3 regions of the Thermostichus sp. MS-CIW-34 genome follow, and region 3 is predicted to be linked to each of the others. Evidence: riboswitches for the same ligand, from Rfam matches in the RefSeq annotation. Region 3 holds a riboswitch; each other region holds the start of a gene.
What was found. A riboswitch is a leader RNA that binds a small molecule or an ion and turns the genes downstream of it on or off. The one in region 3 is predicted to bind cobalamin.
Positions count from the first base shown of each region.

Region 1: it holds a riboswitch for cobalamin, as region 3 does, so the genes downstream of both, ACVWYY_RS05995 (sirohydrochlorin chelatase) here and ACVWYY_RS10655 (TonB-dependent receptor plug domain-containing protein) in region 3, are expected to answer to the same signal.
Region 2: it holds a riboswitch for cobalamin, as region 3 does, so the genes downstream of both, metE (5-methyltetrahydropteroyltriglutamate--homocysteine S-methyltransferase) here and ACVWYY_RS10655 (TonB-dependent receptor plug domain-containing protein) in region 3, are expected to answer to the same signal.

Region 1 is NZ_JBSSDE010000012.1:20,283-30,528, forward strand. Features, by position in the region: gene ACVWYY_RS05990 (heavy metal translocating P-type ATPase) at 1-1,849, shown strand, start outside; cobalamin riboswitch at 1,977-2,112, shown strand; gene ACVWYY_RS05995 (sirohydrochlorin chelatase) at 2,143-3,186, shown strand; gene ACVWYY_RS06000 (hypothetical protein) at 3,284-4,177, shown strand; gene ACVWYY_RS06005 (PAP/fibrillin family protein) at 4,186-4,803, opposite strand; gene ACVWYY_RS06010 (L-threonylcarbamoyladenylate synthase) at 4,859-5,572, opposite strand; gene ACVWYY_RS06015 (hypothetical protein) at 5,591-5,965, opposite strand; gene obgE (GTPase ObgE) at 6,026-7,069, opposite strand; gene ACVWYY_RS06025 (30S ribosomal protein S1) at 7,265-8,233, shown strand; gene ACVWYY_RS06030 (hypothetical protein) at 8,549-9,427, opposite strand; gene ACVWYY_RS06035 (CobW family GTP-binding protein) at 9,472-10,246, opposite strand, start outside.
Region 2 is NZ_JBSSDE010000049.1:4,995-15,240, reverse strand. Features, by position in the region: gene ACVWYY_RS13195 (hypothetical protein) at 1-182, opposite strand, end outside; gene ACVWYY_RS13190 (ParA family protein) at 282-1,082, opposite strand; gene ACVWYY_RS13185 (pyridoxal phosphate-dependent aminotransferase) at 1,241-2,425, opposite strand; gene ACVWYY_RS13180 (hypothetical protein) at 2,483-3,085, opposite strand; gene ACVWYY_RS13175 (cell division protein FtsX) at 3,147-4,058, opposite strand; partial or broken gene ACVWYY_RS13170 (ABC transporter ATP-binding protein) at 4,152-4,754, opposite strand; cobalamin riboswitch at 4,901-5,105, shown strand; gene metE (5-methyltetrahydropteroyltriglutamate--homocysteine S-methyltransferase) at 5,572-7,836, shown strand; gene ACVWYY_RS13160 (cell division ATP-binding protein FtsE) at 8,014-8,700, opposite strand; gene ACVWYY_RS13155 (WecB/TagA/CpsF family glycosyltransferase) at 8,896-9,615, opposite strand; gene ACVWYY_RS13150 (DUF4439 domain-containing protein) at 9,894-10,246, shown strand, end outside.
Region 3 is NZ_JBSSDE010000030.1:24,771-35,016, forward strand. Features, by position in the region: gene ACVWYY_RS10620 (GNAT family N-acetyltransferase) at 1-431, opposite strand, end outside; gene ACVWYY_RS10625 (SRPBCC family protein) at 505-972, opposite strand; gene ACVWYY_RS10630 (DUF502 domain-containing protein) at 1,267-2,043, shown strand; gene ACVWYY_RS10635 (TIGR03792 family protein) at 2,040-2,390, opposite strand; gene aroA (3-phosphoshikimate 1-carboxyvinyltransferase) at 2,426-3,760, opposite strand; gene rsmH (16S rRNA (cytosine(1402)-N(4))-methyltransferase RsmH) at 3,995-4,906, shown strand; gene ACVWYY_RS10650 (hypothetical protein) at 5,083-5,607, shown strand; cobalamin riboswitch at 5,953-6,104, shown strand; gene ACVWYY_RS10655 (TonB-dependent receptor plug domain-containing protein) at 6,147-8,117, shown strand; gene ACVWYY_RS10660 (DUF1636 domain-containing protein) at 8,246-8,653, shown strand; gene ACVWYY_RS10665 ((2Fe-2S) ferredoxin domain-containing protein) at 8,665-9,534, shown strand; gene ACVWYY_RS10670 (hypothetical protein) at 9,586-10,179, shown strand.

The sequences.
Region 1 (10,246 bases), on a different contig from region 3:
GGCTCCGGTGCAGTTTTGGGTGGGCAAGCATTTTTATCGAGGCGCTTGGGCCGCTTGGCAACGGCGTTCGGCGGATATGAACACGCTGGTGGCCTTAGGGACGAGCGCGGCTTTCTTCTATTCCATTTTCCCAACGGTTTTCCCCGACTCTTTCCATCGGCAGGGACTGCATCCCGATGTGTATTACGAAGTGTCGGCGGTGGTCACCACCCTGATTCTGGTGGGTAAGTGGATGGAGCAACGGGCCAAAAGGCAAACCTCTGAGGCCATTCGCAAGCTGATCGGGCTGCAACCGAAAACGGCAAGGGTAATTCGCCATGGGGTGGAGCAGGATATTCCGATTCGGGAAGTGCAGGTGGGGGATCGGATCCGGGTGCGCCCCGGCGAGAAGGTGCCGGTGGATGGGGTAATCCTAGAGGGATCCTCCACCCTCGACGAGTCGATGGTGACCGGCGAGAGCCTGCCTGTACTCAAGTCGGCGGGGGATGAGGTGATTGGGGCAACGCTGAATCAGACGGGCAGCTTTGTGATGGAGGCGCGGCGGGTGGGCAAAGACACAGTTCTGGCCCAGATCGTGCGCCTGGTGCAGGAAGCTCAGGGATCCAAAGCCCCAATTCAACAGGTGGCGGATCGGGTGACTGCCTGGTTTGTGCCGGCAGTGATCGGGGTGGCAGTTCTAACTTTTGTGCTCTGGTGGGTGTTGGCGGACAACCTGACGCTGGCCTTGGTGAACACGATTGGGGTGCTGATCATCGCCTGCCCTTGCGCGCTGGGGTTGGCAACCCCCACCTCGATCCTGGTGGCCACGGGACGAGGGGCAGAATTGGGGATCCTGGTGAAAAGTGCCGACAGCCTGGAATTGGCCCACCACTTGCGCACGGTGGTCTTGGACAAAACCGGCACCCTGACCGAAGGTCGCCCTACCGTCACCGATATTTGGGCTAATGGCTCCTCTCCCCTGACGGTGTTGCGCCTGGCAGCGGCAGTAGAGCGGCACTCGGAACACCCTTTGGCCCAGGCGGTGGTGCAGAAAGCCGAAGCCGAAAAAATTGTGATCCCTCCTGCCTGGCACTTTCAGGCAAGGGTAGGCAGTGGGGCAGAAGCCTGGGTGGAAGACCAGTGGATCCGCATCGGTCGGCTGAGCTGGCTACAGGAGATGGGGATCCCTTGGGATCCCTCTTGGTCAGAGCGGGTTCAGAATTGGGAAAGCCAGGGCAAAACGGTGATCGGCGTAGCCCAATCCCAGAGCCTGGTGGGGCTGCTGGCCATTGCCGATCCGCTCAAACCCACCTCTCCTGAGGCAGTGCAACAGCTGCAACAGATGGGTCTAGAGGTGATCCTGCTAACCGGGGATAACCCCACCACGGCCCAAGCGGTTGCCCGGCAGGCAGGCATTCAGCGGGTAATTGCCCAAGTCCGTCCGGATCAGAAGGCCGCTTACATACGCAGCCTAAGACAACCGCGACGGCGGGTGGCGATGGTGGGAGATGGCATTAACGATGCTCCGGCTCTGGCAGAAGCGGATGTGGGGATCGCCATCGTTACGGGTACGGATGTGGCAATGGCCGCCAGCGATATTACCCTCATGTCGGGAGATCTGCGGGGAGTCGCCACTGCCATTCAACTCAGCCGGGCCACCCTCAACAACATCCGCCAGAACCTCTTCTTCGCCTTTATCTACAATACGCTGGGGATCCCGATTGCCGCTGGGGCGCTCTATCCCTTTACAGGCTGGCTGCTCAACCCCATGCTGGCGGGGGCAGCCATGGCCCTGAGTTCCGTTTCGGTGGTCGCCAATGCCCTGCGCCTGCGACACTTTCAGCCCCCCAGACCAGCGGGCCGGCGTTAGGCCCTCTCCCAGGGGCAAGGGGGATTAGCGCGGCAACAGTTTTGCTGCCCTTTGAGCATGAGTCTGCCGTACCGCTCATGCCTCAGGGCTATCTTCTGGCAGGCAAGAACATCCCCCCCGGGAGCTTGGTGAATGGCAAGCGGCAAGCTAACCTAAAAGGCTCAGGCAGACTGGGGAAAGCGCGGTGCAAGTCCGCCACTGTGACGCAACTGTGATGGGATCCCTCCCTCAGCCAGAACACCCACCTGCCGTTGTCCTGTACCCCTTGCGATTCACAAGGAACGGAGTTTTTTGTGTTGAATACCCTCAGTGTTTCCCCTCCCCTTTCGGTTGGGCAGCTTGCTTCTCCTTCATTGCCCCTATTGCTTATCGGCCACGGATCCCGCGACCCTGAAGGGCGGCAAGCCTTTCTGGAGTTGGCCCAAGTCTACCAATCCCTCACTCCCCATCGACCGGTGATCCCTTGTTTTCTGGAGCTGACCCAGCCAACCATTGCCCAGGGGGTAGAGCAGTGCTTGGCCCAAGGGTGGCAGGAGATCGTGGCCCTGCCGCTGTTGCTGTTTGGGGCCCGCCACAACAAGTTCGATGTGACGATGGAATTGGATCGCCTGCAGGCCCTCTATCCCCAGTTGCGCATTCGTTACGGTGGGCCGCTGGGGATCCGCATCGAGATCCTGCAACTGCTGCGAGACCGATTGGCTGCTCTGATAGCTGCCCAACCGCAGCGGATCCCAGAAGCAGAAACCGTGCTCCTGTTTGTGGGTCGCGGCTCCAGCGATCCCGAGGCCAATGCCGAAGCCTGTAAACTGGCCCGGTTGCTTTGGGAAGGATCTGGGTTTGCCGCTGTGGAAACTTGCTTTATCGGCATTACCCATCCCCGCCTGCCCGTGGGATTGGAGCGGGCCTTGTCCTGGCAGCCGCGCCGGGTGATCGTGCTGCCCTACTTTCTGTTTACGGGGGTGTTGGTGAAAAAAATCGAGGCGGCAGTGGAGAAACAACGACAACGACAGCCGGAAATCGACTGGCTGATGCTGCCGGAATTGGGCCTTGTGGATACGGTGCTGCACAGCCTGCAGCAACTGGAGCAGGAAGCCCTGCAGGGCCAAACCCCGATGAACTGCCACCTGTGCAAGTTTCGCCTGGCCGTGAGCGCAGAGGTCAGAGCTGGGCATACCCATCACCATCCTCACGAGCATCATCACCACCATCACGGGCACGGATCCCATCACCACCCTCATTCTCACCATCACCCTCAGCACGGCCACACCCACGCAGCGGCTGGGGATCCCTGGGCCCAATTAGAGGGCTACCACCAACGGGCTTGGCAGGTGCCCTAAGAGGGAAACAGAGGCTGCTGGCGGGATAAACTGAGTGCAGACAGGCCATTTTTGAACCTGGTTTTCCCGCTCTAGCGGTTGTGATGACGAAAAAACGATGATGCTCTCCCGCTCCTCTTGGGTTTCAGGTGCCGCTGCCGCGGGGAGCGGGATCTTTGTTTTCGCCCTGGTGGTGGGGCTGTTGGATCAGATCCTGCCAACCCTGCCCAGGGTTTCCTTATCCTTGGCCGGGATCCCTGGGATCCTGGCTGGAATTGGGTCTGCCTATGGGGTTTGGCGGGTGGTTCAGATGGGTCTGCAGTCGGGCTCCTGGACTGATTTTCGGGCCTCGCTGGTAGCGGCTCTGTCTCCCTTTGATCCCGCCGATTATGGCGGCAACCCTCGGCAACCCGAGGAGGATTCTCTCCCTTTGCAGTCGGTTGACGAGGATCCTCAAACCCAGATCCGCGATCGACAAATTCTTGATCAAGCTGAGCAGCAGACGGAAACTGAAACCGAAGTAAGCGAACACACTCAAGTAAGACTGCAGGGCGAGCAGCACCAGGATCAAGCTTCGCAGGCCAAGGCCCAACAGTTGCAGCCCCTACAAGAATTGTCATCACCTTCTTCCCCAAGCCCTGAGTCGGCAAAACCCACACCAGAGCCAGAGCTCAACCAAAAACTTCGCCAACTCCAGATGCAGGTCGCCACTCTGAAAATAGAACTGGAACTCCAAGAAATCCAACTGCAGCAGTTGGAGGTGAGGCGGACTCGGCTTCAGCAGCAGAAGCAGAAACTCAAGCACGTTCTGCGTCGCACGGCGTCCGAAAATCAAAGGCTGCGCTTCTTACAGGAGCAAAAAGCCCGGCAACTGGAGCAAACTCAGCAAGAGCTGCAAGCTTTGCGGGAGTCCTACCGCGCCTTGCAAGTTCTCCAGGAAATAGGCTTCACCCTAACCCAAAACCTATCTCACAAAATAGCCGAAACGGAACCCTCTAAGCCCTCCGGCTAGCCGAAGTCTCAACTCACCCGTTTCAGGACAAATACACTCCCCTCGCTGCCCCGGCCCATCCGCAAATCTTCATCCAAATAGGTGATATCCAGCCAGCCCGTTGGCTCGCGGCGGCGAATATCGATTTGAATAGCCGGGATCCGCTCCGGAGCCCGCTCGAGCAAATAGAGAAAACTCTCGATCTCGTAGCTCATCAAAGCTTGGGATCCGAACACCAATCGCTCGAAAATCACCCTCACCCGACGCTCCGATTCGGGGTAAAAGCGTGCCGATACCGCCAAGATTCCCCGTGGCACCCAAGCCCCCAGCCAGCCGGATCCCTGGATCTCCGCCACGTTGAAGACCCGTCCAGCCTTGGCCCGAATACACTGGTAGATCTCGCCGGTGGTCAAAAAAGGCAACTGTGCCAGCCGCAGCAGAGCTGTGCTCGTGGTAAATAGGGTGAGCCAGTTCCCCTCCAACCCTTCAGGAGCCGATGTTGGCTTGGGGGTGGGGTTGAGCGCTTCTAGGACGGCAATTTGAGACAAAATCTGGGCTTTTTGGTCAGGGGAAACTTTCCGGCCCCGGTCGGTCGCCTCCAGTAGGTGCAGCAGAGCCGATTTTTGCTGAGCCAGGGCCTCAGACATGGGCACACTCCGAAGGCACTGACCCTATTTTAGAGAACGCGGGATCCCTCTGCCCTTAACCGTCTTCTCCCACCAGTTTCAGGTTCAGATCTGCCACCTGCTCATACCCTAGCCCGGCCCGCACCACCAGCGGCTCGGATCCAGTCAAATCGATTACCGTAGAGACCTTGGCCCGGCGGGGGGCATCGTCATCCAGCACCAGATCCACCTGTTTTTCCAACTGCCGCATTTCCTCAGCCGCAAAGATCCCACCCTCATCCCAGGGATCGCTCTCCCATTCCCAGGTTTGCCCAAAACTTAAGCCCAGGGATCCGACGGGATCCCCCCCCAGCTTGGCAGAGGTCGAGACAATTGGATTGCCCAACTCTTCCAGCAAAGCCTGACAAATGGCAGAATCGGGCACCCGGATGCCGGTGGTTTTCCGTTTGGGCTCCATCACCAACTTGGGCACCAGCTTGGTTGCTGGCAACAGAAACGTAAACGGGCCGGGGATCAGCCGCCGCATCAGTCGATAGGCTGAATCGGTGACCTGGGCATACTGGGCAATGCGCGAGAGAGAAGGACACAAGAAGGTGAGGGGTTTATCGTTGGAGAGGTGCTTGATGCGGCGTACCCGCTCCACTGCTTGTTTATGGGTCGCGTCGCAGCCAATGGCATAGACTGTATCGGTGGGGTAAAGCATCACCGCCCCCTCCCGCAAAGCCGCCGCAATCCGCCGGATGGAACGGGCCTGGGGCTGTTGCGGATGCAGCTTAAAGTACTCGGCCATCGGGCAGATGGGAAGAGGTCAAGACTGGGAGCAGCTACCCCCCAGGGGGTTTTCCACAAGAGGGCGGGGGGTCGGTGGCACCGACGCGGGCGGGGATCCCTGAGATTCGGGCCAGTCCTTCAGTTGTTGCATCAGGGCTTGGATGTGCAGACGGGGCAGATAGGGCCAGTCGCCCGCTTCTTCCAAATCTTGAAGCACCCGATACAGAGCTTGACGGGTATTGGGCAAAGACTCCCGAAAGGCACCTTCCAGGATCGCGCGGTGCAACTCCTCCAGCAGCCGCAGGAGCATCAGCAGCTCCACACACGCTCCCGCCCTCGCCTGAGCCGCCTGTTCAACAGCCAACATGATCTGACGCAAATCCGGTGGCAGATCCTCCGCCGAGATATACATGGCCACTCGTCTCTGGGTTCTGGGAAGGCAGGGGCTTTCCTATTCTAAGATTCTTCTGCCCTAGGACTGGATGGATTTTGCCCCCACAAGATCCAACCGCGCAGGCTGTTGGGATCCCCGACCCAGGCACTGCCACACCCGCTGCAAGAGGGCATCCAGCCCCTGCTTGGCAATCGCAGAAATGGTCACCACCGAAGTGCCGGCAGCAGCAGACAGCCTCTGGGCGCGCTCGGCAACCTGCTGGGGATCCAGAACATCGATCTTGTTCAAAACCAGGATTTGTGGCTTATCGATTAACCCGTGGCCGTAGGCGCGCAGCTCCTGCTGAATAACCTGGTAATCCTTGACGGGATCCGCCGCCGTGCCATCCACCAAATGAATCAGTACCCTGGTACGCTCCACATGGCGCAAAAACTCATGGCCCAGCCCCACCCCCAAGTGCGCCCCCTCGATCAGCCCCGGAATATCGGCAAACACCACCCCATCTCCCGATGGATGGGGCACCACCCCCAAATTGGGCTGCAACGTGGTGAAGGGGTAGTCAGCAATCTTGGGCCGGGCAGAGGAGACCACCGAAATCAGAGTGGACTTGCCCGCATTGGGCAGGCCGACAATGCCCACCTCGGCAATCAACTTCAGCTCCAGGCGCAGGCGCACCCGTTCTCCCGCTTCGCCCTTGGTGAATTGGCGGGGGGCGCGATTGTGGTTGCTCAAAAAATGGGCATTGCCTAAGCCGCCTTTGCCCCCACGGGCTACCAGCAATTGATCCCCCTTGCCCACCAGATCGCCCAACAATTCCCCCGTCTCCGCATTGAACACCACAGTACCGCAGGGCACCCGCACCAGCCGATCCGCACCACTGGCCCCGCTGCGATGGTTGGGCCCCCCTTTGGCCCCGTGTTCCGCTTTGATCACCGGTTGAAAGCGAAAATCCAACAGAGTTTGCAGGCCAGGATCTGCCACCAGGATCACTGAGCCGCCCCGCCCTCCATTGCCGCCGGATGGCCCCCCAGCCGGCACATACTTTTCACGGCGGAAGGCAACGATGCCATCTCCGCCATTCCCCCCTTGCACTTCAATTTCGGCTTGGTCGATAAAGTGCAATTGCTCTTCCTCCGAATCTTCTATCTTTCAGCTTGGCAAGATGCCGGGAAACTTGCCACAAAAGACGCTCCTCTAAGCTACGATGGTATTTCCCAGCCACATCCTCCCCAGGTGGGAAAGTGGAAGTGGGATCCTGCCAAACTCGATTGGCCTTCTACCCTTTATCCCGCGCAACTGATCTGTTACTGCACCCCTATGAGTCGATTCACTGCTGCCGATGTAGGTTTTACCACTGAAGACTTTGCCGCCCTTCTGGATAAGTACGACTATCACTTCAGCCCTGGCGAAATTGTGGCGGGTACAGTATTCTCGGTGGAGCCACGCGGTGCTTTGATCGATATTGGGGCCAAAACGGCTGCCTTTCTGCCGCTCCAGGAGATGTCGATTAGCCGCCTGGAAGACCCGCACGAGATGCTGCAGCCGGGAGAAACCCGCGAGTTTTTTATCCTCACCGAAGAAAACGAAGAGGGACAACTCACTCTTTCCATCCGTCGCATCGAGTACATGCGGGCCTGGGAACGGGTACGGCAGCTCCAGAAAGAAGATGCCACCGTTCGCTCAACCATTTTTGCTACCAACCGAGGTGGAGCCCTGGTGCGGATTGAGGGGCTGCGGGGCTTTATCCCCGGATCCCACATCAGCACCCGCAAGCCAAAAGAAGAGCTGGTGGGCGAAGAGCTGCCCCTGAAGTTTTTAGAGGTGGACGAAGACCGCAACCGCCTGGTGTTGAGCCATCGCCGCGCCTTGGTGGAGCGGAAGATGAACAAGCTGGAAGTGGGCGAGGTGGTGGTTGGCACGGTGCGGGGCATCAAGCCCTATGGTGCCTTTATCGATATTGGCGGCGTCTCCGGCCTGCTGCACATTTCCGAGATCTCCCACGATCATGTTGACACGCCCCACAGCGTCTTCAACGTCAACGACGAAGTGAAGGTGATGATCATCGATCTGGATGCGGAGCGGGGGCGGATCTCGCTGTCCACCAAGCAACTGGAGCCCAATCCCGGCGACATGATTCGGGATCCCAAGCTGGTTTACGAGAAGGCTGAGGAAATGGCAGCCAAGTACCGTGAGCAACTGCTGGCCGCTAAGCAAGGACAAGCGGCAGAGGCCCCACCGGAAGTGGTGGAAGAGGAGCTGGAATACGCGGCGACGGCTGTGGAATGATCACAAACTTTGCGTATTTCTGCCTGCTACAAGGCTTAGCTAGGCCGCCGAGAAGCCCGGCCCTCTCTCGCTTTAGCGGCGCGGAGCGCTTTGCATCAGCATGAGTGCGGAAGTATGTCACGGCATGAGCCTTTGGTTCCATCAGTGTGAGTGGGGAGCTGAGGAGCGATCCATAAGCCCGTGGGGGCGGGGGCAGTCCAAATGTCCGAAGAGACGGGTACTGCTGCTGTGGCGAAGTAGGCCGACGGCGCTCACGCAGGGCTGCAAACCTGCGCCAGTAACGGGAATCCCCCGCTCCTGAGCTTGAGGAGATGGTCAAAGACTGTAGATCTGCCCATCCATGAGCAGATGGGTGATGCCTTTCTTTTGCAGTTGGGTGCGCACAATCTCCAGGATGTAGCCGGGAAACTGGATCACCCGGTAGGGCGGGTAGGTGTTGCTGCCCCGACGGCTCATTTCGGAAAAGCGACGGGCCACCTTGTGGTTGTCGAAAATGGGCAGCGTATTGGCGTTGTCGATCCCTTCGATGGGCAGGGATCCCGAGCCAAAGAATTCTTTGAGAGGGCGGGTGGTCAGTTCTTGGTAGCGGTCAACAACGACATAGCAGGTTTCCGGTAGGGTGAGCTCTTCCAGGGGTAATACCTGAATTTGATAGCTGGGATCGGTGAGGGGATCCTCTTCTGGCCCATCTTCATCTTCTAGGAGATAGTCAGGGTCGTCCTCATCTTCGTCCTCGTCTTCAAGGTCACGGTCTTCTTCGGTCTCTTCCTCCACATCCTCCAGATCTTCCCGAAGCCCAGCCGCCAACGGCAGTTCTTCTGGGGGCAGTTTTGGCAGAGACTCTGTTCCAGCGGTGTTATCCTCGCCTTCCTCGTTTGCGTTCGGCTCTGCGGGGGGCTCCGGCAAGGGACATGGAGAAGGCAACTCCGGCTCCAGCGGCAAAATCTGCTGCTCTGGGGCTGGGATCCCGCCAACAACAGCTTTTTCCCCCATGTCTTTGCGGCGGGCAGCCGAGCGTTTGAGATGGATCAACCGCTGATACTCATCGGCAGCGATATTTTCCTTCAACACGCGGGTGATGGTGGTGATGCTCACCTGAAATTGCTCCGCCAATTCGACGGCGGTCGCTGCTGAGCCGCGGTAGGCGCTAACAATTTGCTGTTGTTCTTGCTCTGAAAGTTTGCTGCGAGCCATCCCAGGTCACCCAATCCAAAAACCGAAAAAACTGAAGAGGATCCTTAGCCAGCGGCGGTTGCCCCACACACCCGGCTGAGGCCGGCAGCCAGCTGTTCCGGCTCCAGCCCTTTGCCAATCAACACAATTTTGGACAAGCGGGGCTCATCGGGATCCCAGTCCCGTTCCAGAAAAAGGGTTTGCCGCTGGCCCACCTGATGAAAGATAACCCGCTGCGGCTCATCCACAACCCACAGCACCCCCTTGGCGCGAAAAAGGGTCTCGGGCATGTCTTGTAGCCAATCGCGAAAAGCCGCCAAATCCAGCGGCTGCTGCAGTTGAAAGCTCACCGATTGGATCCCGTCTTCCTCGAGGTGATGGCTATGGTGGGCCTCAGTCTCTGCATTGGGGAGCCTGGGATCCCACAATTCCGGACGAAAGGCATGCACATCCAAGATGCGGGCCAAGGGCACCTGGGCATGGGTGGTGAGCAGGCAAGGGGCATCGGGGTTGTAGCGGCGCAGATCCAGAAGGATCCGCTCTCGTTCGGCTTCGCCGATTAAGTCCACCTTGTTGAGCAACACAATGTCGGCACTGCTGATCTGGTGGGCAGCAGTTTGCGAGCGCCGGAAATTCTGCCAGTATTCGGCCCCATCCACCAACGTCACCACACCATCCAGGCGCAACTCCTCATGAAAAGTCCTCTGCACAAATAGCTCCGTCACCTGCCTGGGATCCGCTACCCCACTGGTTTCCACCACCAGGTAATCCAACGCCTGGGCACGCTGCAGCAGCTCTCGGGCTGCCTGTTCAAAATCTTCTCGCACCGTGCAACAAAGG
Region 2 (10,246 bases), on a different contig from region 3:
ATCCGTCCTGCGTCTGGTGGGGTTGTGGCAACCTGGCACAGAGGGGACGAGGCGGCGGCAGATGGATCGGGCTCAACATCTAATGCCGCAGGGTGAGGCAGATCCAGGGAATCCGTCCCCCTGTTGTCCTCTGGACGGTGCGGAGCCTCAACGCCATCGGCAGCCGTAGGTGCAGGTTCCATCGGCTCTGGCTGCTTATTCACCCCCATGCGCGAGAGCAGATCCGCCTTGGTGGGGCCGGTGGGCAATTTTTTTTGGGAGGCTTCTTGGCAGTAGCCATGTTAGCGGGCCTCCAGCACAGCCTTGAGGATCTCGCGATAAGGTTGGGCCAGGAGATCTTCCCCTGCCTCCGCCAAGGACCAGCCCATGCTGTTGGTTTGCTGCACCACTGTACTTTGCCGCACCGGCGTGAAAATGGGGATCCCTTGCATCATTTCCGCCAAGGCTTCCACCGCGGCCCGCGACATTTTGGTGCGGTTGTTGCCCACCCACTGTTCCCGTGTGGGGAGCACCCCCAAAAACTTGGGCACATGAAAATCCAGCTCTTCCAATTCTTTCAACAGCACCAGGGTACTTAGGGCCCCCATCACCCCCTTTTGGGTACACTCCGTCGGCACCACCAACAGATCGGCGCTGAGAATGCTGTTGTAGGTGAGCAACCCTTTCGAGGGGGGGCTGTCGATGACCAAAAAGTCATACTCCGGCAAAATCGGTCGCAAAGCCCGCTTCAAAAACAGCTCCCGCCCCGGCTCCATCACGATCGCATCCATAGCCCGCGAGAGACTGTAATCGCTGGGGGCCAACCACAGCCGCTCCTGGCGATCCTCATTCAACGGCGGACGGATAATCTCCCGAATGTGAACCCGATCCGCCCCCGGCAAAATCGTCTCGGCAATGGTGGCCGACTCCGACAGATCCGTCCAGCCCATCCACTGGCTCAGGTTGCCCTGTGGGTCAAAGTCAACAGCCAGCGTCTTGCCATGCTCGGCCAGCATGATGGCCAAGTTGAGGGCGGCTGTGGTCTTTCCGGATCCCCCACTCAAACAGGCAACGGTGATGACAAGCGCCGTTCTGCCAGACATGAGTTATCCCCTCGTAGCCCATCCCCTAACACTATAGCTAGGGTTAAGCAACAGTGTTCACACTTCAGGTAGGGATCCCGCCGCTGGGAATGGCCTACAGGGATCCAGCCGCTGGGAGCTGAGCTTCCTCAGTTCTTTTCGATCCTCGGATTGAATCCTCAGAGGGAAGACACAAACCGGTGCAGCCGCTGCAGCCCTTTTTCGAGGGTGGTGCGATCGGCAGCATAGGAAAGGCGAATGTAGGAATCTGCCCCAAAGGCTACCCCCGGCACAGCAGCCACGTGGTGTTCCTTGAGCAGCTGCCGGCAAAACTCCACCGAACTTAACCCGGTTTGGCCGATGTTGACAAACACATAAAATGCACCTTCTGGCTCCGGGCAAGTCACCCCCGGCAAGGTGCGGATCCCGTCCAGCATCAGATCTCGCCGCTGCCAGAATTCTTGGCGCATTTTTTCCACAGCCGCTGCCGATAGGGGGCTGGTCAGGGCTTCCAGAGCACCGTACTGGGCAAAGGTGCAGACATTGGAGGTGCTGTGGCTTTGCAGGTTGATGGCCGCCTCAATGATGGGCTTGGGCCCGGCCAAGTAGCCCACCCGCCAGCCGGTCATGGCGTAGGCTTTGGCAAAGCCACTGCTGAGAATCAGGCGCGGCATCAAGTCAGGGCAAAGGGATCCCAGGCTGATGTGGCGGGCTTGTCCATAAACCAGCTTTTCGTAGATCTCGTCGCAGATCACGTACAGATGGGGGGCGGAGAGGATCACCTCTGCCAGAGCTGCCAGCTCGTGCTGGTGGTAAACGGCTCCGGTGGGGTTGGCCGGCGAGTTGAGAATCAGCAGCTTGCTGCGGGGGGTGAGGGCCTGGCGCAGTTGGGCGGCGGTGAGCTTGAACCCCTGGGCCTCTTCCGTCTGCACCTGCACAACCTTTGCCCCTGCCAAAATGGCAATTTCGGGGTAGCTGACCCAGTAGGGAACAGGCAGGATCACTTCATCGCCGGGATCCAGCAGCACCATGGCCAGGTTAAACAGGGTTTGCTTGCCGCCGTTGCTGATCAGGATTTGGTCGTGGCTGAACTCCAGGCCGTTTTCCTGCCGCAGCTTATCGGCCACTGCTTGGCGAAGGGCGGGGATCCCAGCGGTGGGGCCGTAGCGGGTTTTGCCCTCTTCCAGAGCACGGATGGCCGCGGCCCGAATGTAATCAGGCGTATCGAAATCCGGCTCGCCCGCGCTCAAGCTACACACATCCAGCCCCTCTGCCTGCATGGCTTTAGCCAGAGCCGAAATGGATAGCGTGGGGGAAGGGGATAGATGGGCGACCCGTTGGGACAAGCCGGCAGCAGACACCATCGGTTGGGAAGCTCTTTGGTTTATTTTAAGGTTCTCAAGCAGGGCCAATCTAGATAGCTAGGCTACTGCGGTCAACAGGCGGGTACCATCCACCAACAGCAGTTTGTTGCCCTCTCGCTCTGCCAACAGATCCCAAAACTCGCCCGCCACAGCTCCGGGCAAGAACCCTTCCAAGCGCAATTGCAGAGGAGCAAATTGCTTGGTTCCCTGGGGCTTGCGCCGCACGGTCACCTCAACAAAGCCATCGTGGGGCTCGACAATGCCGCGGATGTTAAAGCCTTCCTCTGTGTCCTCAGGGGCAGGCAAAAACGGTTCTTCTTCCCACTCTGGGTCTTGCTCCTCTTCCGGCAGGGCCAGGATGCGGATGATGCTCAAGCCCAAAGCCCCCCCTGAACGCGGCTGCGGCTGCACGTAGTACCAGTAGGTATGGCCGCTCTTGATGCAGTGCTCGAAGGGGCCGAGAAGCTCGGCGCGTCCGGGGGTAGCCGGATATTCTGCTCCGTCAGAGGCAACCAAGGTTGCCTGCGCATAAGTCTTGGGGATCGATTTCATGGATCCCTTAATCAGGCCCAAAGCGCGGAACTGGTAGGGGTGGGCGGGAGGAGGCAATGGGTTCATGGCGGCCAGATCTTGGAAAGCCAGGGAAGTAGAGTCCATCATCTTATCCTATGGCGATCCTCAGATTGGAATATCCAGGGCTTTCCTCAGCATCGCCTCCAGCTCATCGCCCTGCCGACTTGCGCACCGCGATCAAGCTGCTGGTGGTGCCCAGAAAAACCCCCATCCCCAACAACATCGACGGCAAGAGCCAAAACTCCAGTTGGCTGCGATCTGCCTGCATCACCTTGAGGAAGGGCAAGGCAATCAACTGCTCCAGCAGCTCCTGCAGCAACTGCTGGGATCCCAAGATCAATCCCCAAGCTCCCACTGCGCTGATCACCCCAAACAGGCACCCTTGCAAAATAAAGGGCAAGTAAATCCAGGCTGCTGTCGCCCCCACCAATTGCATCACCTCGATCTCCCGCCGCCGCGCCATGACGATGAGGCGAATGGTGGTGGTGATGACCGCCACCGCTGTTAGGGCCAACACGCCGGTAATGGTCAGGGATCCCAGCCGTAGCATGTCCTGGAGCTGGGCCAGTTGCTCCACAATGCGGTCGCCGTAGTAGACCTCATCCACCCCTTCCAGTTGGCGAATCTGCTCCGCCACTTCCCCCAAGGCTTCGGTGGAATCCGCCTTAACCCGCAGAGCATCCACCAAGGGGTTCTCCCCCAACTGGGTTTCCATGGCCGCCTCGTCTTGGATCCCCATTTCCAGCAAAAGGTTGCGCCAAGCCTGGTCTTTGGTGATGACCTTCACCTCGGCCACATGAGGCAGTTGGGCGACCTGAGGTTGCAGCTCCACCCCCTGCCGTTCCGGCTCCAGGTAGACGGAGATCTCCAGTTGTCCTCCCAGCGACTGCACCGTGGCATCCAGGCCCCAGGACAGCTCAACGCCGATCCCCACCAAGAACAGCAACACCAGCAGGGTGCTCACAGCGGCCCAGTTCAGCCAGCCCCCCCGCCGCAACCCCAAAAAAGTCTCCTGTAGGAGATAGCGAATTTTATTGAGAAGTCGGGAGAGAGATTGCATGCTGTTCTCCATCCAACAATCAATGGGCTCAGACCCTTGCCCCCTGGAGCTCAACAGAGCCTGTGGAGAGCAAAATAGGGATCCCGGCAGCCCTCAGCGCAGATCATACAGGCGCCCTCCCTCCATGCGCACCACCCGGTGGCCGGCCCGCTCCACCAGATAGGGGTCATGGCTGGTCATGATGACGTAGCGGCTGCAGAGCCGTTCCAGGAGAAAGCGATCATGACTGATGACCAAAAGCCCCATCTGATGTGCCCGCCCATAGGCCAAGACAGCTTGCCAGATCAGGGCTTGGGTATTGGCGTCGAGCATGGCTGTCATCTCATCTGCAATCAAATAGCGAGTTTGTGGGTTGAGAACCCGGGCGATGACAACCCGCTGCAATTCTCCCCCGCTTAGCTCATGGGGATAGCGGTTGAGCCAACTGGGGGAAATGCCTAAGGTGTGGAGAACCTCTGGCTGGGGAGGAGGCCCTTCCCGCAAGACCTGAGCTATGCGCCAGTGGGGGTTAACGGCCTGCTCTGGATGTTGAAAGACAAGCTGCACTGGGCAGTACCCTCGCCGAGGCAAAGGCTGCCCTGTCACACTCACCCGACCTTGGCTGGGGGTAAGGTAGCCCGCCAGCAACTTGGCCAGAGTAGTTTTGCCAAAACCAGAGGGAGCCATCAGCCCTACGACTTCCCCAAGTTCTACTTGAGAGCAATGCAGGGGGGGAGGATGCTTAGAGGATTCCGATGACTTCCTGCAAGACCGCTGGGTGAAAGGTGAGGTCTGGTAGCTCCAAAGGCTGCTGGCTTGGTGATGATTGAAGCACTCTACTCCCGTCTCTGAACTCCGTGATACGATGTAGCTCAGCTATCGGTTCTGACGGGGATCAGCCGCCAGAGGAAACGGGGAAAGAGCAGTGAGAATCTGCCGCTGTCCCGCAGCTGTGATCCGGTTTAGGAGAAGTCCTGCAGCAAATCTCTAGAGTCATTCGCTGCCGATCCAGGTCTTGTCCCCCAAAACCGTGTCAGTCAGAATGCCCGCCGATGGTTTTTCTAAACTTCACAACATCTGCGAGGTACAGATGGTAACTGTCTTGGCTTTAGCTCGTTTCTGCTTTCGTTATCCTGAGCATTTTCCCGGCGTTGCTCCCACAAGCTTTCGGTACTCCTCAGCAGTAGAAATAAGTCCAAGAACCCAAGCAAGACTCTGAGCCAGTTGGCCGGGAGAGAGTAAATTTTGGGTGCTGTTGCACCAAGATCTATCAAGATCTATCAAGATCTACAGCCCGCCTACGCGAAGGAAAGAGTGAGATGTCAGGCTTCCTGACTTCAATTGGTGGCTGGCAAGTAGCCACTGCGATCGCTGGCTGCGTTGAGTATCTTTTTTGCGCAAAAGGCAGTGTTTTGTTGGGGTTCCAGAGGCAAGAGAGGAACAGCCGGTTTCTTCCTTGGCGGGCGGGATCCCAGTTGAGGGCGAATTGAACGCAGGAAAATTAGAAAACTCAGTATTTGGGATGGCACACAACATGACTGCACAAACCATGACATTGGGGTATGCCCGCATGGGCAAGCGCCGCGAGCTCAAAAAAGCTTTGGAAGGCTTTTGGAGTGGTGCCCTAGGGTCAGAGGCTCTGCTGGCTACCTTTTGGGATTTGGAGACTCAAGCCTGGCAGACTCAGCTACAAGCTGGGATTGATCACATTGCGGTAGGGGATCAGACTCTCTACGACCATGTACTGGACTGGGCCACCTGGCTGGGGCTGATCCCCTCTCGGTTCCGAGGTCTGTCGGGTTTAGACCGCTACTTTGCCATGGCGCGGGGGCGGGAGGGCCTGCCGGCTTTGGAAATGACCAAGTGGTTTGACACCAACTACCACTACTTGGTACCCGAAATTGAGCCGGAAGCCGATCCCAGTCCTAACTTTGGGGATTTTTTGGAAAGAGTTCGGCGGGCCCAAGGGATCCTAGGGGAGCGCACCAGCCCCGTTGTCCTCAGTCCAGTGACTTTGCTCTGCCTTAGCCAGCGATCTGGGGATCTGCGGGCGGACTTGGAAAAGCTCCTTCCTCTGTACCGGGATCTCCTCCAGGAGTTAAAACAGCTGGGGATCCCAGAAGTCCAGATTCACGATCCCATTTTGGTTACCAGCCAGGGAAGTGGCCTGCGGGAAGCTGTGGAAATGAGCTACCGCCAGTTGGCAACCGCCGGGATCCCTGTCCACTTGGTCACCTACTTCGATGACCTGGGGGAGACTTACCCCTGGGTGGTGCAACTGCCGGTGGCCGGCATTAGCCTTGACTTTACCCGTGGCCACACCCTGGATCTGGTAAGAACCTATGGCTTTCCGGCTGACCAGATCCTAGGTGCTGGCGTAGTGGACGCTCGGAATGTCTGGAAGGTTCAGCCTGAGACCGTCTTGGCCAGCCTGCGGGAGCTGCAGGGGGTAGCTCCCAACCTACGGGTGCAGCCTTCCGCTTCGTTGCAATTTGTGCCCCACGACGCTGCTCTGGAAGCCCAGTTGCCAGAACCCCTCAGAAATGTCCTCAGCTTTGCCGAACAGAAGCTGGCCGAAGTAGCTCTCCTGGCGCGAGCCCTCAACGGCGAAGACACTGCTGCCCAGCAGGCGGAAATCCAGCAGCAATGGCAGAGCTTTGCGCAGTTTAGCCCCCCCAACCCCCAAGTGCGCCAGGCTTTGGCCAACCTCAAGCTCCAGGACTTCGAGCGATTCCTGCCCTACGAGCAGCGCCTAAGTCGGCAGGTTCAGCTACCACCTTTGCCCACCACCACCATTGGCTCCTTCCCCCAAACTCCAGAGGTGCGGCAGTGGCGAGCTAAGTACAAAAGAGGGGAGGTTTCGCAGGCGGAGTACGAAGCAGCCATTGACGCTGAGATTGCCAAGTGCATCCGCATTCAAGAAGAGATTGGCCTGGATGTGTTGGTGCATGGGGAATTTGAGCGCACCGACATGGTGGAGTACTTTGCCCAGAAGCTGGAAGGCTTTGCCTTCACTGAACACGGCTGGGTGCAGAGTTACGGCAGCCGCTGCGTGCGCCCTCCCATTCTCTACGGCGACGTGGTTCGCCCCCAACCCATGACAGTGCGGGAATTCCAAGTAGCCCAGTCCCACACCCAAAAGCCGGTGAAAGGCATGCTCACGGGGCCAGTGACTATGCTCAACTGGTCCTTTCCCCGTGTTGATATTCCCCGGCGGGAGCAGGCTTTGCAGATTGCCCTGGCCTTGAGAGCCGAAGTGGCAGATCTGGAAGCGGCTGGAGCGGTGATGGTGCAAGTGGATGAGCCGGCACTGCGGGAGGGGCTACCTCTGAAAAAAGAACGCTGGCCAGAATACCTCAGCTGGGCAGTGGATGCCTTTCGCCTAGCTACCGGCGGGGCCAAGCCGGAAACCCAGATTCACACCCACATGTGCTACTCAGAGTTTGGGGACATCATCGAGCACATTGAGCGGCTGGATGCCGACGTGCTTTCCATTGAAAACAGCCGCAGCAACAACAAAACCCTGCTGCAAATTGCCCAGGCTGGGTATCGTCACCAGGTGGGCAACGGCGTTTACGATGTCCACAGCCCTGCGGTGCCGAGCGTTGAGCAAATCCTGCAGCAGCTGCGCACAGGACTGGCCCACTTGCCTGTGGAGCAAACTTGGGTTAATCCCGATTGTGGCCTCAAGACCCGCCGCTGGGAGGAGGTGATCCCCGCACTGAAAAATATGGTGGCTGCCGCTCATCAGCTAGGGGAGGAGCTTCTGGAAACCCAACCTGAGGGTCTGCGCGAGTAAGGCCCACGACCCGCTGATGTAACTGGTCGGGCTGGCTTGACAAGTCGCCGCGGGCGGTGCCGCTGTTGTGCTGATGCGGCTGGCTTAGGGCCTACGGTCTGCTGATGCAACCGGCAAAGCTGCTCTCCGGGATCTCAAAAAGCTTGTGAAGAGCAAAGTAGGGATCCCGGTAGCCCCTCAGCGCAGATCATACAGGCGCCCTCCCTCCATGCGCACCACCCGGTGGCCGGCCCGCTCCACCAGATAGGGGTCATGGCTGGTCATGATGACGGTCACCCCAAAGGAATTGAGCCGCTCCAAAATCTGGAGAACCAAGAGGGAGTTTTCCGGATCTAGGTTTCCTGTTGGCTCGTCCGCCAGCAGCAGCACCGGCATGTTGACAATGGCACGGGCCAGGCTAAGGCGCTGCTGTTCCCCCCCCGAAAGCTCATGGGGAAAGTGATCTCGCTTTTCGGTCAGCCCCACCATCTTTAGGGTCGGCCCAATGCGACGGCGGATTTCTGCGGGGGACAGCCCTTGGGCGCGCAGCACGAAGGCCACATTTTCTGCCAGGGTGCGGTTGGCCAGAAGGCGATAATCTTGGAAAACCACCCCCAAGCGCCGCCGTAACATGGCCAGCGGACGCGGTGGGATGCGGTAGGGTCGCCGCCGCCCTTCAGAAGAAAAGAGACAGACTTGATCGACGATGACCGTGCCCTCGGTGGCCTGTTCCGCCCCGTAGAGTAGCCGCAGCAGGGTGGACTTGCCCGCCCCGGAGACCCCAGTTACGAACACAAACTCGCCGCGGCGCACCTCCAAGTTCACATCCTGAAAAATTAAGTTGCCGTTGGGAAAGACTTTGCTCACGCCCCGCAAGGACACCATGCTGGCCGGGGTTTCCAGGGATCCGGATTGGGTGCTGCTGTAAAAGCCCAGGGTGGCCTCTGGATGGGCTGGGGCAGGGGGATGAGGGGTCGGAGCCGTACCCGCCCAACGGTGTAAGCGAGGAGGATAGCCGATGTGCTGACCGATCATCATGGCAAGCGCCTACAGAGAGAAGAACGAGAGAGCGCCGGCAGACTATGGGCGCAAACGAGAAGAGGGATCCCACAGCACCCGCCAGACAAAGCTGGGCAGAGCTAACATGCGTCGCCAGCGCCAGGGTTCCTGATAGAGACGATACAACCATTCCAGGTGATGGTCACGCCACCAACGGGGCGCTCGCCGTTTTTGGCCGGCCCAAATGTCCAAGCTGCCCCCCACCCCCATCCAGATGGCTTGGGGCAAAAGGGGACGCCACTTTTGGATCCACAGCTCCTGCCGCGGGGATCCCAGCCCCACCCACACCAGTTGCGGTCGAAATTCCTGGAGAGCTTGCAGAAGCTCTTTTTCTTCCTCGCTAGAGAAGTAGCCGTGGTAGCCCCAGAGGGCCAAAGCAGGACACTGGGCTTGCCAATATCGAATTGCTGCCCGGTTGACTTCCGGCCTTCCCCCCACCAGGGCCAAGCGCCACCCCCGTTCTGCCGCCAACGGGATCAGGGTTTCTGCCAGCTCGATCCCCGGCACCCGCTGGACGCGGATCCCCTGCCGCCGCAGGGCCCACACCACCCCAATGCCATCGGGGATCACCAGCTCTGCTGCCTGCAGCACCTGGGCAAAGGCGGGATCCCGCTGCGCCTGCATGATCATTTCCGGGTTGCAGGTGACCACTTGAGCGCCCTGCCCCTCCCGGATACGCGCCTCAATCCAGGTGGCGTAGCTCTGTAGGCTGGCCTCCGGCAGAGCAATGTGTAAGTTCACGCCCAGAATCGCATGGATGGATAACGACACTACCGACCGAATGCTGGCCCCCGCTGGAGCCGTTGGACACGCTTTTAAGATAGCCCGGACCTTCTCCCAGAGGGAGAGGGGAGTTCGAGGAGGCATTTCATGGCTATTTGACCACGAAAATCTCTTCCCCCAGGCATCCGCCGTGGCATCCACGGCGTATCTCCATCAGACCAGGCCGAGAGGGAATTGCCCGACCCAGAGCAAGTCCCTGAAGGTTGGTTGCCATCTTTCGAGACAGGAGACTTGAGATGAAAACTTCGAAGACTCCCTTCGCTCTGCCTCAATTGGCCGCCGAATGGGATCCCAGCCCTGCAACCTCCCGCCGCAGCTTGTTGTTGGCTGGTTTGCTGGCGGGCGTAGGTGGAGCAATTGGATTGCGCACCCTGCCCGGTGCCGCCCAGTCCAACACTGCTGATATTGCCATTCTCAACGCCGCCATCGACTTGGAACAGCAGGCAATCTGGGCCTACAAAACCGCTGCCGGCAAGTTGAGCAACACCGAGGTGGGCAAGATCGTGTTGGAAGTGGCCACCAAGAACCTGAAGGATCACGAACAGCACCGGGATCTGCTGGCGGGTGCCGTGCGGCAACTGGGAGGGAT
Region 3 (10,246 bases):
GGATTTTCCACAAAGCCGATTCGCTCGTAAAAGCCACGCTGATGGGTTGTGAACAGGTAGATGCGCTCCACCGACTGCAGGTGGGGATGGCTGATCAGGGTTTCCACCAACTTGCGCCCAATGCCCTGACGTCGGTAATCGTGATCAACCACGATATCCCAGAGGACGGCTCGGTAAACCCCATCGGAAGTGGCGCGGCCAAAGCCAATCAGGCGCTCCCCATCCCAGGCGCTGACCACCGGATGGCTGTGGGCAACGGCCCGCTCCATCTCCTGCCGCCGGCGATTCTGCGCCCAAAAGGCGTTGCGGTTCAACAGCAGGAGAAGTTGATCCAGATCCAGCTCGCCCCGCTCCAGAGAGAAGCGAATGTTGCGGTTGTCCACCGGCTGACGAGAGAGGGCAATGACAGGCTCAGGAGAGGGATCGGGCATGAAGAAAACCTTTGCAGCAGTGAGGGTTGGCAAGGGGAAGTTCAACAAAACGCTTAGGCCTGACAAACTGAGGCTAGCTGGCCGAGGCACCTTCGGCGGTTGGCCCCGCATGCTCCAGGGCATAGGCCTTGAAGCGCTCCAGGTCCGCCTGGATGGTGCTCTCCACCACTTTGCCCACAAACAGGCCATCCAAGATTTTGCCGAGGATCCCCGGGAGCTTGTAGGCCACCGACAGCTTCACAATGGTACTGCCTTTGCGGTCGTAAAAGCGCAGCGCGCCCCGATTGGGCAGCCCCTCCACCGAACTCCAGCCGATGTGTTGGTGTTTCACCACCGTGTGGGTGCGGGAGATCCAACTGAAGGTGAGGCCGCGGGTATCCAGTGTCCACCGGGACAGCTCCTGATCCAGCAATTCCACCGAGCGGATCCACTTCATCCAGCGGGGCATGAGGGTGAGGTTGGCCCACAAATCCCATACCTGCTCAATGGGAACAGGCACCTCCACCTGACAGGTATGCTCTAGCCAATCTGACTCTGACATAGGGCCTCCCACGCAACACCCAGCAGAAACACAAACCATCCAGGGGCTTGGCCACAACGCCTCGGGACGGGATCCCTGCCTTTACAAAATTTTATATCGACCTAAGATAGCATTATCGGCCTCGTGAAAGTTTGGGGCTCTGCGCTTTTTGGCAGCCCGGTTTCTTTTTCGAGCAAGTTGCGGCTGCCCCCCATGAGGGCAATGCAGAAGGCAGGTATCATGATTGCCATCTGCAAGCTCCACTTGCAAAGGTTCGGTGCATCCACTCGGTTGACTTGACGGAACGACCTCACCATGGTTTCACAATGGAAACAGCATCTTAAGAACTACTTCGTGGCGGGGTTGCTGGTGGTGATCCCTCTGGCAACTACCATTTGGCTGACGGTGGAGGTGGCCACCTGGAGCATTGGCTTTCTGACCAGCATTCCGAAGCAGTTCAATCCCATCCAGGGTTTGCACCCGATCTTGATCAACCTCATCGATCTGGCGGTGGGCCTGTTGACGCCGATTGTGCTCATCCTGTTGATTGGCTTCATGGCCCGCAACATTGTCGGCCAGTGGCTGCTCAATCTCAGCGAACAGTTGCTCCATGCGATTCCGGTGGCGGGGCTGGTGTACAAGACCTTGAAGCAATTGGTCAGTGTTTTGTTTGCCCCCAACAATCAGCGCTTTCGGCGGGTGGTGCTGGTGGAATATCCCCGACCAGGAGCTTGGGCGCTGGCCTTTGTGACGGGCACCATTCAAACTCCCATTCGGCCCGATGGGCCGCAGCGCTCCCTTGGCCTGTTTGTGCCCACCACCCCCAATCCAACGACGGGCTGGTACGCCATTGTGCCGGAAGACCAGGTGGTGGAAGTGTTCATGCCGGTGGAAGATGCTTTTAAGATGCTCATTTCCGGCGGCATTGTCACCCCTGAGAGTTTTGAAGCGGGGCTGCAGCGGCGAGAAGGAGCTTTGGCCGTGACCATGCCCAGTTTGCGGGAGCTGGTGGAGCAGGAGCGGGTGGCAGGATCCCCCAGGGCTGACTCGGTGGGCTCTGAGGTAGGTTTTGAGACTGAAGGGATCCCTTAATCCTGCTTTCCTGTCCCTGCAGAAGGGCCGGGCTGCCAGAGCTGGTATTCTTTGGCCTGTTCCAAGCGCACATAAAAAGGCCGCATTTGCCGATCCAATGCCTCCACTTGCTCGGGGGAAAAGGCTTTCCAATCAGCGCGGCTGGCCCAGCGGAGGATGAGGTGGACAAGTTCAGGATCCTGCTGATCCAGCCAAACTTCTTTGCCCAGAAAACCCGGATGCCGGCGCAGGGCGGATCCCCAAACCCGCTCGTCTTGCTCAAGAAAGGCTGCTTGCCCACCGGGAGGAACCCGGAAGCAGAGATGTTCGATGGCGATAGGGCCGGGCGGGCTGGGGCAGGTCGACATAGGAGCAGAGGCGGCAAAGTTAAAGATGGGCCCTCTCAAGACTCCAGGGGGGAAGCAGTCAATCGTTGCAGGGTGGGAATGAAGTCGGGGTAGGAGATGCGGGCACAGTCGGCTCCCCTGAGGAGGGTGGATCCCTGCGCTCCTAGAGCTGCCACCATCAGGCTCATGGCGATGCGGTGATCCTCGTGGCTGTCGACCTCGGCCCCGTGAAGAGGGATCCCTCCCTTGATTTCCAGGCCATCAGGATATTCAGTGACCTGGGCTCCCATGCGGCTCAGCTCTTGGGCTATGGCAGCCAGACGGTCGCTTTCTTTGACCCGCAGCTCTGCGGCATCGCGAATCACGGTGATCCCCTCGGCAAAGGCCGCCGCCACCGCCAAAACCGGGATCTCGTCGATCAGGGTGGGGATGAGATCGCCGGCGATGGTGCAGCCGCGCAAGCGGGCCGAACGCACCCGCAGATCTCCCAGGGGCTCGCCGGCCATTTCCCGGCAGTTTTCAATTTGAATATCGGCCCCCATCTCCTGCAACACCTGCAGCGCACCGGTACGGGTGGGGTTGAGGCCCACATCCCTTAGCAGCAATTCGCTCTCGGGCACAATGGAGGCGGCCACCAGCCAAAAGGCTGCCGAGCTGATATCCCCCGGCACCTGAACTCTCTGGCCCACCAGGCGGGATCCCCCCACCACGGCCACGGTTTTCGCCTCTGGATCCACGTGAATGTCGGCTCCGAAGGCCCGCAACATCCGTTCCGAGTGATCCCGAGAGAGAGCCGGCTCGGTGACTTGGGTGGTGCCTTCCGCCAGCAGGCCCGCCAGCAAGAGGCAGGATTTTACCTGCGCTGAAGCCACCGGGGAGCGGTAGTGAATGCCCTTGAGGGATCCCCCTTGTACGGCCAAAGGTGCCAACGTCCCACCGGCCCGTCCCCAAATGCTGGCCCCCATCTGCCGCAGCGGTTCTACCACCCGCCCCATGGGCCGCGAGCGCAGGGAGCGATCGCCGGTGACGGCAAAAAAGCGCCCGGCCTGGCCAGCCAGGATCCCCAGCATCAGGCGCAAGGTGGTGCCGGAGTTACCTGCATCCAACACGTCTGCCGGTTCTTGCAGCTGGCCCAGGCCAACTCCCCGAATGCGAACACACTCGCTGTTGAGCTCCGAAATATCTGCCCCCAGCGCCCGAAAACAGGCTGCCGTACTGCGGGGATCCTCTCCCAGCAACAGCCCTTGGATGGTGGTTTCTCCTTCGGCCAGGGATCCCAGCATCAGGGCGCGGTGGGAAATGGACTTGTCGCCGGGGATGCTGACTTGGCCGCGCAGGCCCTTGGCCGGCGAGAGGGTCAAGATATCAGTAGCAGAAGAGTGAGTCAACACAGCAACCCTGACGGCAGACTGGGCAAAAGCGGGAGCAGTCTCATCATACTCAGAGCGGGACTCGCGCCCCAGAGATTTTGCCGGGGATCCCAAGACAGCCTGTCTTTTGACGGCCACCCCTCTTTTCCCAGAGGATCACCTTAACAACATGGATTCCTCGGTCGGGGCCTGGCCTCGGCCTTTTTTTTGCAGATACTGAACTTTGTAGCAGCAGAAATAGAACCCCCGCAAACCGTGCTTGGCAAGGTGTATCAACACGACTCTGTTTTGACCGAGGAGGTGATGGCCTACCTGCAACCCCAGGGGGGCGGTATTTTTTTGGATGTGACGTTGGGAGGGGGTGGGCACAGCTTGGCGCTGCTGCGGGGGGGAGCTGCTCGAGTGGTGGGGTTGGATCGGGATCCGGCGGCTCTGCAGGCGGCGCAAGCGCGTTTTGCAGCAGAAGGGATCCCCGGCAGCCGCATCCAACTGTGGCACCTCAATTTTGCCGATTTCGATCTGCAGCAGCATGGCTTTCGGGATGAGCAGGGGCAGGGGATCCCCTTCGATGGCATCGTGGCCGACTTGGGGGTGAGTTCGCCGCAACTGGACTGCCCTGAGCGGGGATTTAGCTTTCGCGGAGAGGGGCCGCTGGATATGCGCATGGATCCCAGTACAGCTCAGGAGACTGCCGCCGATTGGGTTAATCATCGCCCGGTCGAAGAGTTGATCGAGATTTTCACCCGTTACGGCGAAGAGCGATTTGCCCGCCGCATTGCCCATCACATCGAGCAGGCTCGTCCCCTCGCCACAACTACCCAGTTGGCCCAGGTGGTTTGGCAGGCGGTACCTCCGGCAGCTCGGCGAGGCCGCATTCACCCGGCCACTCGGGTCTTTCAGGCGTTGCGCATTGCCGTGAACCGAGAACTGGAGGCTTTAGAAACCTTGCTGGCCCAAGCCCCCACTTGGTTGAAACCCGGCGGCAGGTTGGCCGTGATCAGCTTCCATAGCCTTGAAGATCGCTTGGTGAAATGGGCCTTCCGCAGGGATCCCCGTTGGCAGGTGCTCACCCCCAAGCCCTTGTCCCCTTCCGAACTGGAACGGCAACGCAATCCACGGGCCCGCTCTGCCAAACTGCGAGTGGCTGCCCGCAGCAGTCAGATGTAGGTTTAGGTTGGTTCTCCCGCTCTCAAGAGATCGGCTACTGTGAAGCGGACAGCTGTCCTGCTGAGGCCGGGAATCGGGAGAAGGGGGTTGCTGTTGGGGGGCGCGGGGAACTAGGGTGAAGCGGAACCGGCAGTCCTGCACCGTCGGATCCCTTGGTGTGTGTGAGGTTAAGCCCTATGGTTAGCCAGCCTTTGAACGCAGGTCTTGATCGTCCCAAAAGCCCTCGTCGCCACAGACAGCCTTCTGCTCTGAGCCGACCCCTCTCCGGTACAGTTCAGGCCAGCCGCACCCAGCCTTTGGATTTGAAGTTGAAATCAGCCCATCCTCGCAGCCAACATTCGGCTTGGGCAGAACACCTAGCTTGGTGGAAGCAGATCTCCACAGGGATGGCTATCCTCTCTGGGGTTTCAGTGTTAAGCCTTTACAGTTGGACTGTGCATACCCAAAGCCGGTGGAGCCAGCGTTACCAGGTGTGGCAGCAGATGCAGCGCAACGAACGACAGTTTCTGCTGACTCAAGAATCCATTGCCAATTCTCTCCGGGAAATTGCCGACCGCTCCGAAATGGTGCCGCTGGTACCGGATCGGATGATCGAGGTGCCAATTGCCTCTCCCAGCCAAGTTAAACCGGATCCAGCCCACCAGACGACAGCCCCGCCTGAAATCGAAAAAGCTCCTCTTTTCTACCCGGTTGGGTACTAGTCCAATGAATCCCGTGGACAGCAGCCAAGCCACTGCTCCCCTCTTACTCTCCCAAAGGCTGTGGATTTTGCAAGATCTCAGCGTATCTCTATCCTCCCTATTCTTCAAATTCTTCAAAAGTCAAGGGATCCCTGGGCCTCGCGATCTGGAGTAGCAGCGGGCTATCCTTCAACTGCTTACAAAGCAGTGAAGAAATCTGGCCTAAATGGGATGTGGCCCATCCGAAGCCCTGGGATTGTCGTTGGGATCCCGTTCACCCCTGGGGATGACATCCCCCCTGGCAGGATAGGAACTCCAGAGCAGGGGATGTATGATGCCTAGCACGGCTTTTTCGGAGCAATCGCAGAGAAAGCTGTACCGACAGGTTGTCCTGGGGATCAGCCAGGGCATGTAAAGGGGAAAGTCCGGTGCAAATCCGGCGCTGTGCCGCAACTGTGATGGGCTTGGGCTAGACCTATGCCCTCAGTCAGGATGCCCGCCTGCGGTTTTGGCTCGCATTTCTTCCGCGTCGCACGGAATCAGGAGCTTCAAGAAAGAAAATGAATCCCATTCTAGGTCTCAGCCTGGCGCTGGGGGGTCTTGTTTTGGGGATCCCAGCGTGGGCGCAGCCGGCAGCTTCCCCGCCCTCAGCTCAAGAGGTGTTGGAAACCGGCGTTAGCGCCGAGATTTTAAATCAACCCGTCACCACACCTTTTCGCCGTCCTGGTTTGCTGCGGGATTCTTCCCGCCCGGTTTACGTCGTTACCCGCCAGCAAATTCGAGAGCAAGGGGCAAGAACGGTTCAGGAGGCCCTGCGCTACCTGCCCGGGATCCTCAGCGACGGCACGGCAGGAACCCAGTTGGGAGCCCTTAGCTCCCAGTTTATGCGGGGAGGACGAACGGCCCAGGTGTTGGTGCTCTTGGATGGCCGCCCCATTAACGACCTGGGCTTTTTTGGCGGGTTCGATCTGTCTCAGATCACTACAGATGTGGTCGAGCGTATTGAGATCTCTCCAGGTGGGGGCTCCACCTTATACGGCTCCGATGCCGTTGGCGGGGTCATCAACATCGTAACCCTGGAGCCAAAGCCGGGATCCGAGACCGTGCTGGAAGCGGCTATCGGCAGCTACGGCCTCAACGAGCAAGGGATCCAGAACCGCGGCCAGGTGCAGGATCTGGGCTGGGTGGTCAGCTATCGCCGTCTGCAGAGCAACAACGACTTTCCTTTTGAAATTAGGCGTTTGGGCAAAGCCGGCAGGCGGGAAAACTCGGCAGTGGAGTACCACAACCTACAAGCCAAGCTCACCTGGCAATTGGCAGAAGGCCAAGTCCTAACCGGAAATGCCCTTTATCTCAACAAAGCGTTTCAGGTGCCCGGCAGCACCGAGTTTCCCTCCCCCGATGCAGTGCAAAACACCAACGACCTGCTGTTAGATCTCAGTTGGCTGTGGGATCAAGAGAGGGGATCCCTGCAAGCTAGGGTATTTTTTGACGACCTCAACTATCGCTTCAGCGCCCCACAAAGCCAGGGATCCCGGGATGAGATCTCGCGAACGGGGTGGGGATCCCAACTGCAATACACCTGGAAGGCTGCTGAAAACCTGGAGCTTACTCTAGGAGCAGACTACCGATCCATTTCAGCTCGCAACACCACCTTCTCCTTTGCCAGGGGATCCACCAACGTCAACTATGACAATACCGTGAACCAAGGGGCCCTCTTTGCCCGCCTGGATTACAAGCCACAGCCCAACTTTTATCTCAACTTAGGTGTTCGCCAAGATTCGAGCAATCTGGTCAACGGTTCGGCCACCTCTCCTGCCGCAGGGATCCGCTGGGTTTTGGCAGAAGGCACCACCCTGAGGGCCAATTATGCCGGCAGCTTTCGCACTCCCTTGATCTCAAACCTGTTCTTTCGGCTGCGCGGCTTTTTTGAAGTCGACGGCAACCCCAATTTGCGCCCGGAGCGGGGAGAGAGTTTTGACATTGGCCTGGATCAGGCTTTGGGAGATTTTGGCCTACTGCGCTTGACCTTTGCCCATAACCGCATCCGCGATGGCATCACCTTTGTCAGCGCCGGCCCGCGCAGGGGAACCTACGAAAACATTGAGCTCGTGGAATACACAGGCATAGAAGCAGCCCTGGATTTGCGGCTGGGGGAAAACTGGACTCTTTTTGCCAACTACACCCTGAACGATCCCATCATCCGCTCGGCGCTGGATCCCAAAGCGGTTGGCAAACAGCTAGCCTTCGTGGGAGCAGACAGCTTCAACCTGGGCCTGAGCTACCGCGATGCAGAGGATCGGTATGCCTCAGTTTTCCTGCATCACATTGGCACTTTCTTTACCAACAACGCCAATACCCAATCTCTGCCCGGCTACACCAACCTGGCTCTGCGGGGAGGGATCCCAGTAGCAGAAAATCTCGCTCTCGAGGTGGGAGTCGATAACCTGCTGGATGAGCAATATGAGGTTTTCCCCGGCTACCCAGGAGTGGGTCGCACCGTTCGGCTTAATTTAAGGGGCCAATTTTAGAGCGACTTGAGGCTGACTTTTAGCTGTCTAACTCACTGCTGAATCCTTGGCCAAGACATTGAGATCGTCTTTGCCTCTTCTCACACCCTTTGCTTGGACAGAAACCTATGACTATATCAAGGAGCACCATGTCTCAATCAACTTCCCAGTTGCCCATCCAAGCTGGCAGCGCTGCCCAGCAACCCAGCAGCCATTGTCTTTGGGTTTGTGTCACTTGCGGATCTCGGTGGGTTAACGGCCAAAAAGAAGGGATTAGCAAGGGAGAAATGCTGCTGTCTGCCCTGCAATCCCAAACCCTCAATCCTCAACTGACCCTGAAGCCGGTTGCCTGTATGAGCGGCTGCAGCCATGCTTGTGTCGTTGCGTTGGCAGCACCTCAAAAGATGACCTATGTTTTTGGAGATCTCGATCCAAAAGATGTGGATCTCATTCTGCAGACAGCAGAGCTCTACCTCACCAAGCCAGATGGGATCCTACCCTGGGCCGAGCGCCCTCTCAAAAAAGGGGTGATTGCTCGTATTCCACCACTGCACTGAGGAGCTCTCTCATGGCCACTTTTACCCCCTGGATAACCCCCCTCCATCAAGCTTGGCAGGAAGTTTCTTTAACGGGTTGGACAACCCTTTATGAAGGGATCCCTGCCCATATTGACTGCTTGGGGCCGTTGCTCTACGAGCTGTTTCAAGAGCACTGGGCCGAGATCCAGGTGGGCCATGTGGCGGAAGGCGGGGTGCTGGAGCTGGCTTTTAAGAAACCTCCAGCTTTGTGCGTGCTCTACGATGGCTATCTAACCGTTGCCACCGAAACTTGGCACCTGCATTTGTGCCTGGAGGAGCACCAAGGCGGCCCCCATCGCAAGACCCCACCCGAGCTGCGCCGCAAAAGATTGGTTAGCCGTGCTGCTCTCTACCGGCGCCTCAATCCCCAAGGTCAGCCCCGCATGTGGGGGATCCAATTCTGGAATGGAGCAGAAGAACCTTTGCTGCAGATTTTTCTGCCCAGCCCCTTTTTGGGGCCAGAGGAAGACTACCTGCCGGAAGGCAAAGCAGATTACCAAAAGCTTTCTCTTTACGAGCGCATCCGCGCCATCTATGTGCAGGGGAAAGAGCGGATCCCCTATGAGGATAACCCTCTTAAACGTCCCTACCTTGCCGTCTGTCGTTCCAGCCGTTGTTATCCTTCCCGCAACTACCAACCGGTTGTGGAAGCTCTGGAATCGGCTCTTCGAGAAGCCAACCTGGACGTACAGGTTATCACCTCAGGCTGCTTGGAAGTTTGCCAACAGGGGCCCGTGGTTTTTTACTCTGGGGATCGCACCTGGTACAAGCGGGTTACTCCCCAAGTAGCTCGGCAAATTGTTTTTGAGCATTTGCTTAATAGCTGTCCTCTGAAAGACCACCTTTTTCCAGGAGATTAAAGCATGATTGGCCTGCAATCGAGTGCTCAACCTATCCCCAGATCTTGCCGCTTGATCTCAGCCCCACTTTGGATACAAGCTGCTCAAGATTTGGCCCAAGGCTGGTTCTGGCCCAGCTTGTTTACCACCGTCGGCTGCCTCAGCAATATTGCTTATACATGTACCCTTCCCTTTGTAACTGTTGGTATTGTTGCGGGCACAACTTTAACCCGCCAAAGGGCAGCCATTAGTGCTTTGATGATTTGGCTGGCCAACCAAATCTTTGGCTACACCTGGCACAACTATCCCCGCACTCCCGATTCGTTTGCCTGGGGGTTGGTGCTGGGGATCGGCACGGTGGGGGTTGCTCTTGCTGCCAGCTATCGCCCTTTGTTTTTCCAGTCCAAGACCCTTCGACCAAGGCAACTGCTGATGAACTATCTCTGGATCCCGGCCATGCTCATCTTGGGGTTTCTGGCTTTTGAAGGGCTGATTTTGGCAGCCGGCCTGGTCTTGGGGGGAACGGAGGGCCTGACCCTGCCCATCCTGGGCAAAATCTGGCTGCACAACTGGCTGTGGACAGGACTTTGGATCGGGATCCACGCGCTGCTGGTGTGGGACAGAGGACGTCGCCGGGTGTGGCTTGGAGAGGAGAAACTGCGGTGAGCTGCTCCCGTACAGGCCCTTCCCATCCCGTCAGCGGTGCGGAGCACTTTTGCAGTGATCTGGAACA